DNA from 3 places in the Streptomyces coelicoflavus genome. Region 1 is predicted to be linked to each of the others. Evidence: riboswitches for the same ligand, from Rfam matches in the RefSeq annotation. Region 1 holds a riboswitch; each other region holds the start of a gene.
What was found. A riboswitch is a leader RNA that binds a small molecule or an ion and turns the genes downstream of it on or off. The one in region 1 is predicted to bind cobalamin.
Positions count from the first base shown of each region.

Region 2: linked by a shared signal. The riboswitch ahead of OHA99_RS01500 (ABC transporter substrate-binding protein) and the one ahead of OHA99_RS05920 ((2Fe-2S) ferredoxin domain-containing protein) in region 1 are both predicted to bind cobalamin.
Region 3: linked by a shared signal. The riboswitch ahead of OHA99_RS07820 (energy-coupling factor ABC transporter permease) and the one ahead of OHA99_RS05920 ((2Fe-2S) ferredoxin domain-containing protein) in region 1 are both predicted to bind cobalamin.

Region 1 is NZ_CP108218.1:1,331,678-1,335,944, forward strand. It holds gene metE (5-methyltetrahydropteroyltriglutamate--homocysteine S-methyltransferase) at 1-564, shown strand, start outside; gene OHA99_RS05915 ((2Fe-2S)-binding protein) at 634-1,341, opposite strand; gene OHA99_RS05920 ((2Fe-2S) ferredoxin domain-containing protein) at 1,378-1,782, opposite strand; cobalamin riboswitch at 1,845-1,970, opposite strand; tRNA gene OHA99_RS05925 (tRNA-OTHER) at 2,348-2,421, shown strand; gene OHA99_RS05930 (ABC transporter substrate-binding protein) at 2,556-3,581, shown strand; gene OHA99_RS05935 (FecCD family ABC transporter permease) at 3,578-4,267, shown strand, end outside.
Region 2 is NZ_CP108218.1:331,777-336,043, forward strand. It holds gene OHA99_RS01490 (ABC transporter ATP-binding protein) at 1-356, opposite strand, end outside; gene OHA99_RS01495 (FecCD family ABC transporter permease) at 353-1,423, opposite strand; gene OHA99_RS01500 (ABC transporter substrate-binding protein) at 1,420-2,532, opposite strand; cobalamin riboswitch at 2,595-2,781, opposite strand; gene OHA99_RS01505 (fasciclin domain-containing protein) at 2,842-3,501, opposite strand; gene OHA99_RS01510 (M56 family metallopeptidase) at 3,811-4,267, opposite strand, start outside.
Region 3 is NZ_CP108218.1:1,788,848-1,793,114, reverse strand. It holds gene OHA99_RS07835 (ATP-binding cassette domain-containing protein) at 1-284, opposite strand, end outside; gene cbiQ (cobalt ECF transporter T component CbiQ) at 281-1,030, opposite strand; gene OHA99_RS07825 (energy-coupling factor ABC transporter substrate-binding protein) at 1,031-1,387, opposite strand; gene OHA99_RS07820 (energy-coupling factor ABC transporter permease) at 1,384-2,088, opposite strand; cobalamin riboswitch at 2,118-2,304, opposite strand; gene OHA99_RS07815 (potassium channel family protein) at 2,482-3,054, opposite strand; gene OHA99_RS07810 (chloride channel protein) at 3,051-4,267, opposite strand, start outside.

The sequences.
Region 1 (4,267 bases):
GGCGCCACCGCCCGCCAGGTCGCCCTCGCCCTGCGCGACGAGGTGCACGACCTGGAGGCGGCCGGCACGTCGGTCATCCAAGTCGACGAACCCGCTCTGCGCGAAACCCTGCCGCTGCGCGCCGCCGACCGGGCCGGATACCTGGCCTGGGCCACCGAAGCCTTTCGGCTCACCACGTCCGGCGTCCGCCCGGACACCCAGATCCACACCCACATGTGCTACGCCGAGTTCGGCGACATCGTCCAGGCCATCGACGACCTCGATGCCGACGTCATCAGCCTGGAGGCCGCCCGCTCCCACATGCAGGTCGCCCGCGAACTCGCCGCCCACGGCTACCCGCGCGAGGCCGGACCCGGCGTGTACGACATCCACTCCCCGCGCGTCCCGAGTACCGACGAGGCCGCGGAACTCCTGCGTACCGGCCTCGAGGCCATCCCCGCCGAACGGCTCTGGGTCAACCCCGACTGCGGCCTGAAGACCCGCGCCTGGCCCGAGACCCGTGCCTCGCTCGAGCACCTGGTGGCCGCCGCCCGCACCGTCCGTGACGAGCTGTCCCGCTCCTGACCCCCGGCTCACCGGGCCGGGCACACGGCTTCCGGCCCGGTGAGCGGCACAGCCCGGAACGCATGTACCTCATCGCAGGGCTCGGCGGGGCACACCATCGGCCAGCCCGCAGTCACCGCACTTCGAGCCGTCCGGCGCGCGGTAGTAGAGGCAGCAGCTTCGGCGGCGGAACATGAGGTCGGGGCCGGTGAGCACTCCGGTGCCCGCCAGGCGTCCGGTGTCCAGCAGCGCGGTCGTGAGATCGGTGAGCGGTCCGCGGACGGCTGGACGGAGTACGAGCAGGGCGTGGGCCGCACCGGCGAGCGCCGAGGCCGAGTTGCCGTCCAGCAGGCGTGGAGCGATCTTGACGCGCAGTCCGTCGGCGAGTGCCGACAGGTGGCCCGTCACCTGCTCATACAGGGCGCGGGCACCGCCGTCGAGCCGGTCGGCGTACCAGCCGGCCGGGTGAGGGACCCGGAGGGCCGGTCCGTCGTCGGCCCGCTGCAGTCCCTCCAGATCGAGGACGATCCCGTGCAGGACGACGCAGGCCAGGGCCGGTGACCAGAGGCGGGCGGCGTGCCCGAGCTGGGCGATGGAGGCGTCGACGCGGGGTTCCGGAGTGCGGTGGCGGCGTGCGACGGCTTCGGCGAGGTCGGTGAAACCCGCCACGTAGGAGCGGGCGACCGGATACCAGCCGTCGTCCCGGCCGCCGGTCTGCAGGGCGAAGAAACCGCCGAGGCCGGCCACGTCGTGCAGGGCGGCGGTGACGGACGCGGTTGAGGCACGGGCTCCGTGCACGCTTCTGGCCCTCCTTCCAGCTGTTCGTCCGTGCGGTCAGGAGGCCGTACGCCGTCGCGGCGGCGTGATGGCGTACAGGTCGAGGATGTCCGGCAGGGGTGCCACGCCGGGTCCGCCCGCGCGGGCCCAGGCGGCGATGTCCTCGGTCGCGTCCGGGTCGTTGACCAGTCCGAGCCAGACGGGACGGGCACCGGCGGCACGGCCTTCGGCGGAAGGCAGTACGACGATGACGTTGGCCTGGTCGCAGACGTCGAGGCAGTCGGAGACGCGTACCGGTGCCGCGGTGCGCAGGTGCTCGGTCTGGGCCGCGTGGTCGACGCCGGTCACCTTGCGGGTGCCGCAGCAGCAGTCGCGGCACACGACGATGCGGCACGGCACGTCGCCGGCCCCCGCCTCGGTCCTCGCGTCGTGCGTCGTTCGTCCGGTCGGCGTTGCGGGCATGCGGTGCCGTCCCTCTCTCCGGGGAGATCCGCCCCGGTGGTCCGTCGAGGAGGCGACCGCGTGAGTCTCCTGGCTCTCGGGTCGACGCTCGTCCCGGCCTTCCCACCCGCTGCCGGGCAGTGGCCTGTCGGGACTCGCTCGCCGATCACAGTGGCGGGACCGCGCCGGATTCGCACCGGCTTCCTCGTCCGCCGTCGCCCTGTCGTCGGACATCATCCCATCGCGCGGCTCCGCCAGACGGAGCAACAGCAGGACCTCGACGGGAAGTCGCAGCGGCCACAGGACGGTGCGCGGCCACTCCCCGTACCAGACGTCGGTTCCGTACAGCAGGACGTGGAACAGCAGCCCCCAGCCGTCCTGCGGCTGACCCGGGACAAGGCCGCCGTACGTGACAGGCAGACCGACACCGTGCTGGACGAGCGGGCGCGGCTGCGCAGCGAGTGGGTGCTGGTCCGGGGCGAGCGGGTGACTCGGGCCACCTTGGCGTGGTTCGTGTACAGCGCGGTGGAGCTGCGGCGGACGGCCGAGCAGGCAGGGTTCGGCAGCCCTTTCGCCGTCGGCTCGGGGGACCGTAGGATCACCTGGTCATCGCCGCGACGGGAGACAGGAAGCCGGTGCGATTCCGGCACGGTCCCGCCACTGTGACCGGGGAGCGCCCCTCCGACATGCCACTGCGCACCGCGCGGGAAGGCGGAGGGAACGTCGATCCGGGAGTCAGGACACTGGTCCGTCGCGGGCCCGATCCGAGGAGCGCGGACTCCAGGAGGCTTCACGTGTCCCCCTTGCTCACCCCTGCCCGCACGCGCGGGTTCCTTCGTGCCACGGCCGCGGCCGTGGCCCTTTCCTCAGTGCTGCTGACCGCCGCATGCGGTGCGTCCGACGACGGCGACCGGGACGCGAAGGCCACCGCTGCCGCGCCCGCGGGCTTCCCGGTCACCATCGACAACTGCGGCGTGAGGACGACGTACGACAGGCCGCCGTCGCGGGTGGTCACCATCCACCAGCACCCGGCGGAGCTCATGCTCGCGCTCGGCCTCGGGGACCGCATGGTCGGCACGGCCTTCCCCGACTCCGCCGTGCTGCCCGAGCTGAAGAAGGACTACGAGGCGATCCCCGAACTGGCGGAGAGGGAACCGTCGTTCGAGAAGATCCTGGACGCCGAACCCGACTTCGTCTACGGCGGCTACGGCAGCGCCTTCGCCGAGAAGGAGGGCCGGTCCCGCAAGGCGTTCGCCGACGCCGGCATCGATACCTACCTCAACCGCGAGTACTGCGGCAAAGGGCAGGTGACGATGAAGGACACCTACGACGAGATCCGGACCATCGGCAAGATCTTCGGAGTCCCGGACCGGGCCGACAAGTTGGTCACCGACCTGCGAAGCCGCGTCGCGGAGGCCGCAGCCGAGGTCGAGGGCGAGCACGAGGTGCCCGTCTTCGTCTACGACAGCGGCGACAAGAGCGCCTTCACCGCGGGCGGCAAGGGCCTGGGCACCGAGTTGATCCGACTGGCCGGCGGCAGGAACGTCTTCGCCGACCTGGACGACGTCTTCGGTGACGTCTCCTGGGAGCAGGTCGTCGAGCGCAGGCCGGAAGTCATCGCCATCTATGACTACGCCGGCGCCGGAAGCGTCCAGGAGAAGAAGAAGTACCTGCTCTCCCAGCCCGCGCTCGCCGACGTACCCGCCATCAGGAACAAGCGGTTCGTCGTCCTGCCGCTGACCGCCACCCTGGTCGGCATCCGCTCGGCCTACGCGGTCGACGACCTGGCCCGCGGGCTGCACCCGGAGAGCTTCCGGTGACCCAGGCCGCCACCGGCGCGCCCGCCGAAGGGGCGCTGCGACGGCGTGAGTCCACCGGACCAGGACAGGGCCGTACGCGGCTCGGCGTCACGCTGCTCGTACTCACCGCCCTGCTCGCCGTCTCCGCCACGGCGGGCCTCGCGATCGGCTCCGTGCATGTACCGCCGGACCAGGTGTGGGGCATCGTGACGCACGCGCTGGGCGCCGACTGGCAGGAGCCGGACTGGTCGCGGGCCCGGGAGACCATCGTGCTGGACGTGCGGGCACCGCGCGTGCTGCTCGGAGCGGTCACGGGCGCCGGCCTCGCGGTGATCGGCACCGCCCTGCAGGCCCTGGTGCGCAACCCGCTCGCCGAGCCGTACCTGCTCGGCGTCTCCTCCGGGGCCTCACTCGGTGCGGTCTCGGTGATCGTGTTCGGGTTCGCCCTCTTCGGACCGGCCTCCCTGTCGGTGGCCGCCTTCCTGGGCGCCCTGGGCGCACTCGTGCTCGTGTACGCCACCGCGCGCACCGGCGGACGCATCACCTCGTCGCGGCTCGTGCTGTCCGGAGTGGCTATCGCTGCGGTACTCACCGCGGTACTCGATCTGCTCCTGCTCACCACCGACCGGGGCAACGAGGCCCGCGCGGTCCTCGCCTGGACCCTCGGCGGTCTCGGCGGCGTCAACTGGGGCACGCTGTGGCTGCCG
Region 2 (4,267 bases), 1.0 Mb from region 1:
ACCGCCTCCTCGTCGGCGGCCGACGCCGGTGCCCAGGCCCGGCGGTGCGGGATGCGGCCGAGCCGGACGACGTCCAGGACCGTCAGTTCCACCTGGGTGTCCGTCTGCTGTTCGACCACCGCGACACGCCGGGCGACGTCCCGGCGGGCCACCCGGTCCAGGGGGCGTCCGTCCAGGGTGACCAGGCCGGCGGTCGGGGCGAGTACCCCGGCGAGCAGCCGCAACAGGGTGGACTTGCCGGAGCCGTTGGGGCCGAGCAGCCCCGTCGTGGCGCCGGTGCGCGGGCTCAGGTCGACGCCGTCCAGGACGAGCCGGCCACCGGCGGTGCGGGAGACCCGCTCGGCGTTCAGGGTCACCGTGTCCTCCGGCCCCGGTACAGGACGAGCACGAAGGCCGGCACGCCGATCAGCGACGTCACCACGCCCACCGGGACCTCCTGGGGGGCGAGGACGGTACGGGCCAGGGTGTCGACCCACACCAGGAACACGGCGCCGGCGAGTGCGCAGACCGGCAGCAGCCTGGCGTGACCGGGCCCGGTGAGCGCCCGTACCGCGTGCGGCAGCACCAGGCCGACGAAGCCGATGGCGCCGGCCGAGGCGACCAGGGCGGCGGTGAGCAGGGCGGTGGCGCACAGCAGCACCAGCCGGGTGCGGGCCACCCGGACGCCGAGCGCGGCCGCCGCGTCCCGGCCGAAGGCGAAGGCGTCCAGCGTCCTGGCGTGGCCGAGGCACACGGCCAGGACGAGGGCCAGGACCGCGGCGGTGGTCCACACGTCGCTCCAGCCGGCGCCGCCGAGCGAGCCGAGCAGCCAGAACAGCACGCCGCGGGTGGTCTCGGCGTCGGCGGCGGTCATGATCACGAAGGAGGTGAGCGCGGAGAAGAGCTGCATCGCCGCCACGCCCGCGAGCACCACGCGGTCCGTGGTGCCGCCGAGGCTGTGGCTGAGCAGCAGCACCAGCGCGAAGGAGCAGACCGCACCGATGAAGGCCCCGCCCGGCACGGACAGGGCACCGCCGCCCACGCCGAGCACGACGACCAGGACGGCGCCCGTCGAGGCGCCGGAGGAGACCCCCAGGACGAAGGGGTCGGCGAGCGGGTTGCGCAGCAGGGACTGGAGCACGGCCCCGCACACGGCGAGTCCGGCACCGCACACCGCGGCGAGGAGGGTGCGGGGCAGCCGCAGGTCCCAGACGATGCCGTCGCGGATCGGCGACACCTCCCCGGCGGTGGTGCCGGCGCCGAGGTGGGCGGCGATCACGGACCACACGTCGGCGACCTCGATGTCCGCCGGGCCGATGGTGACGGCCACGGCCACGGATGCGGCGAGGGCCACGATCCCGGCCGCCGCCCACGCGAGGGGCGCGCGGCGGGAGGCGCGGACGCCGGGGACGGAGGCGGGGGCCGCCTCGCTCGCGGACGTCACTCGGCGAGCCCGAACTCGCGCAGCGCCGCCGCCACCTGTTCGACGCCCTCGACGGTCCGGATGGTGGGGTTCATGGCCTGCCCGCTGAGCAGCACGTAGCGCTTCTCGCGGACGGCGGTCATGTTCCTGGTCACGGGGTCGGACTCCAGGAACTCGATCTTCTTCGCCGCGGTCTCGGCCGTCTGTGACTTGCGGGTGAGGTCGCCGAGGACCAGGACGTCGGGGTCCCGGTCGGCGACGGTCTCCCAGCCCACCTGCGGCCACTCCTCGTGGGTGTCGTCCATGGCGTTCTCGGCGCCGACCGCGCGGGTGATGACGCCGGGTGCGCCGCAGCAGCCCGCCAGGTAGGGCGAGGTGGAGTTGGCGAACCAGTACATGAGGGAGACACCGGAGGCGTCGACGCCCGACGTGGCCCTGTCGATCCGGGACTTGAGGTCGGCGACGAGTTCGTCGCCGCGCCGCTCCACACCGAAGAGGCGGGCCAGGTCGCGGACTTCGCCGTAGACGGTGTCCATGGTCAGGGCCTGGTCCCGGACGCCGTCGCCGTCGCCGCTGTTGTCCTTGCCCACGCAGTCGGACGGGGACAGGTAGGCCGGCACGCCGAGTTCCGTGAACCGTTCCCGGGTGGCCACCCCGCCGGTGCCGAGGGTGGAGGCGAAGGAGGCGGCGACGAAGTCGGGTTCCGCGTCCAGGACCGTCTCGAAGGACGGCATGTCGTCGGCGAGCCGGGGGACACCGGCGTTCGTCTTCTCCAGTCCCTTCATGACCGGGTCGGTCCAGGTGGCGGTGCCCGCCATGCGGTCGGCGAGGCCGAGCGACAGCAGGATCTCCGTGGTGCCCTGGTTGAGGGAGACCGCCCGTCGCGGCGGGGCGGTGACCCGGACGTCCTGCCCGCAGTCCCGGACGGTGCGCGGGTAGCCGGCCGCGTCGGTCGCCCCGGACGCGACACCCGCGTCGTCGGTGGCCGCACCGGAACCGCAGCCGGAGGCCAGCAGGGCGCCGGACAGCAGCAGTACGGGACCGCGGAGGGCGCGGCGGGAAAGCCGGGAATGCCGAGGAAGCCAGGGAAGGAGAAGTCGCCGGGGGCCGGCGGGGCGTGCTGCGGGCAAGGAGGATCCTCTGGCGTCGAGGGCTCATGCGCGAAGCCCGTCCGTACGATGCGGCCCGCGCCGCACGCGGCACGGGTGCCAGCAGGTCTTCGGACTCGGGTTCGGCCGGACGGAACGCCTTCCCGGACGGCCTGCGCCGCCCAGTGGCCCGTGTTCCGCCCGTCCCCCTCACCGCTGCGCGTCAGTTCCGGATTCGCACCGGATTCCCTGACCCACCAGGTGGGTTCGACTGGCTTCCGCAAGCTACCACAGGGCCACCGCCCCGCCGGGAAGCGGGCCACTGCCCGACCCGCTCCCGGGGCCCGCGCGTCAGCTCTTGGGCATGAGGACCGTGTCGATGATGTACACGTTGGCGTTGGCGGTCTTCACGTTGCCGCAGACGACCTTGGCGGAGTCGTTGACCTTGTAGGACTCGTCCGAGCCCGAGGTGGTCAGCTTGGACTTCTGAAGCGTCTCGAAGGAGCCGTTCTCCAGGTCCTTGGGCGCGAGCTTCTGGCCGACGACGTGGTAGGTCAGGATGTTGGTGAGCATCTCCTTGTCGTTCAGGACCTTGTCCAGGTCGGCCTTCGGAATCTTGGCGAAGGCGTCGTTGGTGGGCGCGAACACGGTGATGTTCTCGGCGTTGTTGAGCGTGTCGACCAGACCGGCCTTCTTCACCGCGGTCACCAGCGTGGACAGGGCCGGGTTGTTCGAGGCGGCCGTGGCGACCGGGTCCTTGGCCATGCCGTCGAACGAACCGGCGCCCTCCTTCGGCACCGTGGAGCAGGCCGGACCGAAGGGCTCGTCGGAGTCCTCCATGCCGCCGGAGGTGTCGGCCGACTGGTCGTCGGTCGCCGCGGGGGCCGAGGAGGCGGCCTGCGCGGAGTCCGAGGAGCCGCTGTCGCCGTCGTCGGAGCAGGCGGCCAGGGACAGGGGCAGGAGGGCGGCCGCGACGACGGCGACGGCAGAGCGACGAATACGGGCGTTCATGGATAATCTCCCTGAAAACGGGCAGCGCGAAGGCTGCGTTGGTGCGGAGGCGTGGTACGGAACTGAAGTGGTGTGCGGCGGACCGCCGAGTTGGCGGTGCCGTTACGCGGCGGCCGGCCGACCCGGATCCGGGGTCAGCCGCCGGTTCGCTGTCGGCACGGTCTCGGTTCTTCCCTCACACGGGGAATCCGGAGCAGGCCCCGGCCCGGATTGGTTCCTCACCCGATCGAGTGAGGAAGTTTCGGCAGCACCTCTGCGACCTGCACGTTCCTGAAATCCCGATCCCGCCCGTCAGGGAGTGAGGGCCGCTCAGAACGGCGTCGCGGCCCGCAGGATGAGGAACATCGTGACGGCGGCGTTCGCGGACGACATCGCCGAGACGGCGGTTCCGGCGGCCGCGGCCCATGCCGCCAGCCCCACCGACGTGAACGCCGGGGGCCAGGTGCGGACGGCGGGGGCGGGGCCCAGCAGGGCGGCCACCCGGCGGGGCACCGGGCCGGGCGCCGCCAGGCCGGCGAGGGTGGCGACGGGGGTGCCGCGGGAGACGAGGGCCGCCTTGCCGATCGCGGTCGCCACCGCGCGCCGGTCACCGACCGCCCGTGCGGCCGCCTCGTCCGCCCACCGCTCCGCCGTGTAGGACACGGCCGTCCGCAGGGGGCGCAGGAACGGGTTGGCCAGCGCGGCGAGCCGGACGGCGAGCAGGAAGCGGTGGTGCCCGGCGGCGAGATGGGCCCGCTCGTGGGCGAACAGCGCGCGCCGTTCGCCG
Region 3 (4,267 bases), 460 kb from region 1:
GTCCGCAGCCGGGTCAGCCCCTTGCGGTCGTACGTCACCGGCTCCCCGCCGACCGCCAACGTGCCCGCGCGCGGCCTCAGTCCGCCGCTGAGCAGCCGCATCAGCGTGGTCTTGCCACTGCCGTTGCGGCCGAGCAGCGCCAGCGCCCGCCCCTCGCGCACCGCGAAGTCCAGGCCCGCCAGCACGTCCGGCCCCTCCTCGTAGGCGAACGACGCGCCCCGCAGGGCGACCAGGTCCGGGGCCGGGTCCGCGGCCGGTTCCGGTGACCGCACCGGTTCACTCACGACAGGGGTCCTTCCAGTACGAGGGTGAGGCCGGCCAGCGCCGCGAGGAGCGCGAGGCTCGCCGCCGTGAACGGCACCGACACGCGGGCCTCGGGCACCAGCACGCGCAGGGTGCCGTCGTAGCCGCGCCCGGCGAGCCCCGACTGGAGCCGCGCCGCCCGGTCGAAGGCCCGTACGAACGCGGTGGCGCCGAGCCCGCCGAGCGAACGCCAGGCCGCCGCCCGCGTGGTGTGGCCCAGCCGCGCGGCCTGCGCCTGCCGGATCCGGTGCACGGAGTCCAGCAGCAGGAAACTCATCCGGTACGTCACCAGCGCCACGTCCACGACCGGCGCGGGCACCCCGGCCCGCACCAGCCGGGGCAGCAGGTCGGACATCGGCGTGGTGAACGCGAACAGCAGCACCCCCAGCGAGGCCGCCGAGGTGCGCAGCAGCAGCTCACCCGCGCGCACCGCACCGCCGTCGGCCGCCGACAGGAACCCCTCCGGGCCCCCGACCTGCACGAGGAGCGGCAGCGCCCCCGTCACGCAGAAGCCCAGCGGCACCCGGTAGGCCCGCCACAGCCGGCGCCCCGGCACGCCCGCCGGACCGAGCAGCACCGTCAGCGCCGCCACCAGCACCAGCGCCGCGCCCGGCCAGGGCGGCAGCGAGATCGCGAGCACGGTCAGACCGAGACCGAGCACGGCCTTGTCCACGGGATGGCGGCGGCGCCACCGACTGGCGTGCGCCGCCGCGTCGATCGGCAGCACTCAGTCCCCTTCGGGGGTGTTCCCCGGTGCCGTCGCGTCCCCGGAAGCCGCCAACGCCCGCTCCTCGCCCTGCCGACGGCCCCGGCGCAGGCCGAAGTAGTACGCCAGCACGCCCGCGCCGAGCGCGGCCTGGAGGGCGAACAGCGCCGACTCCACCTCCCCGGACGGCGGTTCGTACAGCGGGGAGAACCACGGCTCGTAGTCCGGCTCGATCTCGGTGATCGCCGTCTCCGCCTCCGCGTCGGACCCGGCGAACGGCTCCTCCTTGTGGTCGCCGAGCCCCAGCGCCAGCGGCAGCACCGCCAGCGCGGCCACGGCGAGCAGCAGCAGGGCGTTGATCCTCGCGTTCCGGCTCATCGGGCCACCGCCCCGGACTTGGCGCCCGCGGTGGCCGTCTTCGTCAGCAGCACGCCCAGCCGCGTCAGTTCGCCCCTGCTGGACTGCACGAGCAGCCGCATCACGATCACCGTGAGCAGGCCCTCGCTCACCGCCAGCGGGATCTGCGTGACGGCGAAGATCGAGCCGAACTTGCCGAGCGCGCCCAGGAATCCGCTGCCCGGGTCGGGGAAGGCCAGCGCCAGCTGCACGCTGGTGACGCAGTACGTGGACAGGTCGGCGACGAACGCGCCGAAGAACACGGTGACCATCAGCGGCACGTCCCAGCGGCGCAGCAGCCGGTAGACGCCGTACCCGGCCCAGGGGCCGACGATCGCCATCGAGAAGACGTTGGCGCCGAGCGTGGTCAGCCCGCCGTGGGCGAGCAGCAGCGCCTGGAAGAGCAGCGTGATGGTGCCGAGCACCGCCATGATCGGCGGCCGGAACAGGATCGCGCCCAGACCGGTGCCGGTCGGATGGGAGCAACTCCCGGTGACGGACGGCAGTTTCAGGGCCGACAGGACGAACGTGAAGGCTCCGGAGGCGCCGAGGAGCAGTGTGCTCTCCGGATGCTCCCTGACCTCACGGGTGAGTGACCGTACTCCGTGGACGACGAACGGCGCGGACGCGACACCCCAGGCGATCGCGTGCGCCGGTGGCAGAAAGCCCTCGGCTATGTGCATGGCTCAGCAGACCCTCTCCAGCACCTCGTGGATGGACGACGCGCCTTGGCCGGTCTCCTGGCTTACGGGTACCACCGCCCGTGCTCCGCCTTCCCGGATCGCAAGCGATCCAGTGGCTGCCCGCCAGGGCCGGAGCCGGACTTCCCGATTCACAGTGGCGAGGGCCGCACCGGCATCACACCGGATTTCCCGTTCACCAAGGCGTGGCGACAGTAGTGCTCCCACAGGGGTGCGCACAACCACGCCCCGGGCCCGCCCCGCATCCGGCCGGATCGCCCGGCAGGCCCCGGGGCTGCGGAAACGCCCGGCCCCGCCGGTCCGGCGGCCGCCGTCGCCCGTCCTCGCCCGGGGTGGCGAAGATCTCCCCGCGCCTGTGGTGCGGGGCACCCCGCCTCAGCGGGACCGGCCCCGCTCGGGCCGGCGGACCACCACGTCCCGCAGCCGGGTGGTCAGCGCGGTCGCCGCGGCCGTGAGGAAGACGAAGCTGTAGACGATCTGAAGGACGGTCACCAGTCGCGCGGCCTGGCCCCGCGGGGTGATGTCCCCGTACCCGACGGTCGCGAGCGTCACGACGGTGAAGTACAGCGCGTCGAGCCGGGTGTGCAGTCCGCTGAACTCGCCCGGCTGCTTGGCGAGGGCGTAGTACGTGGCCGAGAAGACGTGCACGGACAGCACGATCAGCAGCGAGATGACCACCCCCGGCCGGCTGTCCGGACGGTCCAGGAGGACGTGCCGGATCTGCCGGAGCAGCAGTACGGCCACGACGGTCAGCAGCAGGGCGAACAGCGTCCAGCTCAGCACGGGCCGCTGCGGACCCAGGTGGTCCAGGGGGAGCAGGAAGTAGGCCACGACCACGGCGACCGCGATCCCGGCCCGTACCAGCCAGGGCCGGACGGCGTCCCAGCCGGTACGGCGGCCGGCGCGCGGCCGGGGCTCGAAGCGGGGCGCGGGCCGGCGGCCGGTCACCGTGCCGCTCCCGGCGCCGGTGCTCCGCCGGGCGCCGCCCCGCCCGCCTCCGGCTTGGTCCGGCGCACCAGCTGGGCGACCACGAAGGCGACGACCGACGCCATGACGATCAGCGGCGTCTGGTCGTGGGCGTCCCGGCCCATCAGCAGCACCGCCAGGACCGCGCTGGCCAGGGGCAGTCCCGTCACCGCGGCCGCCGCGGCGGAGATGCCGAGGGCGAGGGCCGGGGTCGCGCCGAACCCGGGCAGTCCGGAACAGGCCAGGGCGGTCGCCGCGCCCAGCAGCACGGACGGAAAGATCGGGCCGCCGCGCAGCGCGCCCAGCGCGATGCCCCAGGCCAGGCCCTTGCACACGACCAGCGCGACCAGAGCCCCCACCGACCAGGCATGCGGGTGCGCGGCGAGCTGGGCGAGGGTGGCCTGGCCGGACAGCGCCGCCTCGGCCGGGGAGCGGCCGGTGATCAGCGCGTACGCGGCGACACAGACACCGACCGCCGTGGCGCAGGCGACGGTGCGGGCGGCCGTGCGGTGCCGGGTCCAGGCCACGGTGCGGTGCCCCAGGCCGCGGGCCAGCGTGACCAGTACGGCGATCAGGGCGGCGGTGGGCAGGCCCCACAGAAAGTCGCCCGAGTCCGGACCGGCCTGCGGCGGCAGCTCGGGCAGGGCCAGCGCGCCGATCTCGAGCCCCGTCCACTGCCCGAAGCCGGTGAACACCAGGGCGCCCGTCGCGCTGGCCAGCAGACAGGGCAGCAGCAGGGCGACCAGCTGGGTGCCGGCCAGTCCCGCGCCCTCGATGAGCAGCACCGCCGCCGCGATCGGGCCCCCGAGGATGGTGGAGATCGCGGCGGTGGAGCCGGCCGTGGCGAGGATCGCGCCCGCCCGCTGGTCGCCGCCCGCGCCCGCCCGCCGCAGCGCCAGCAGGGCGAGCCCGCTGCCGACGGCCATCAGCGGAGCCTCCGGGCCCAGGACCACGCCCAGCGGCAGCGTGGCCAGCGCGGCGAGCACCGCGCCGGGCAGCGCGCGGGGGCCGACGGGCGCGCCGCCCAGACCGTTCACCGGCAGATGGCCGCCACCGCCCGGCATCCGGGTCACGATCGGCGCCAGGACCAGCCCGGCGAGCACCAGCGCGGGCAGCGGCCACCACCACGGCGGGGCGTCGTAACCGGCCGCCTCGGGCAGCGAGGTCCACACCCAGTGCTGCAACTCGTGCTGGA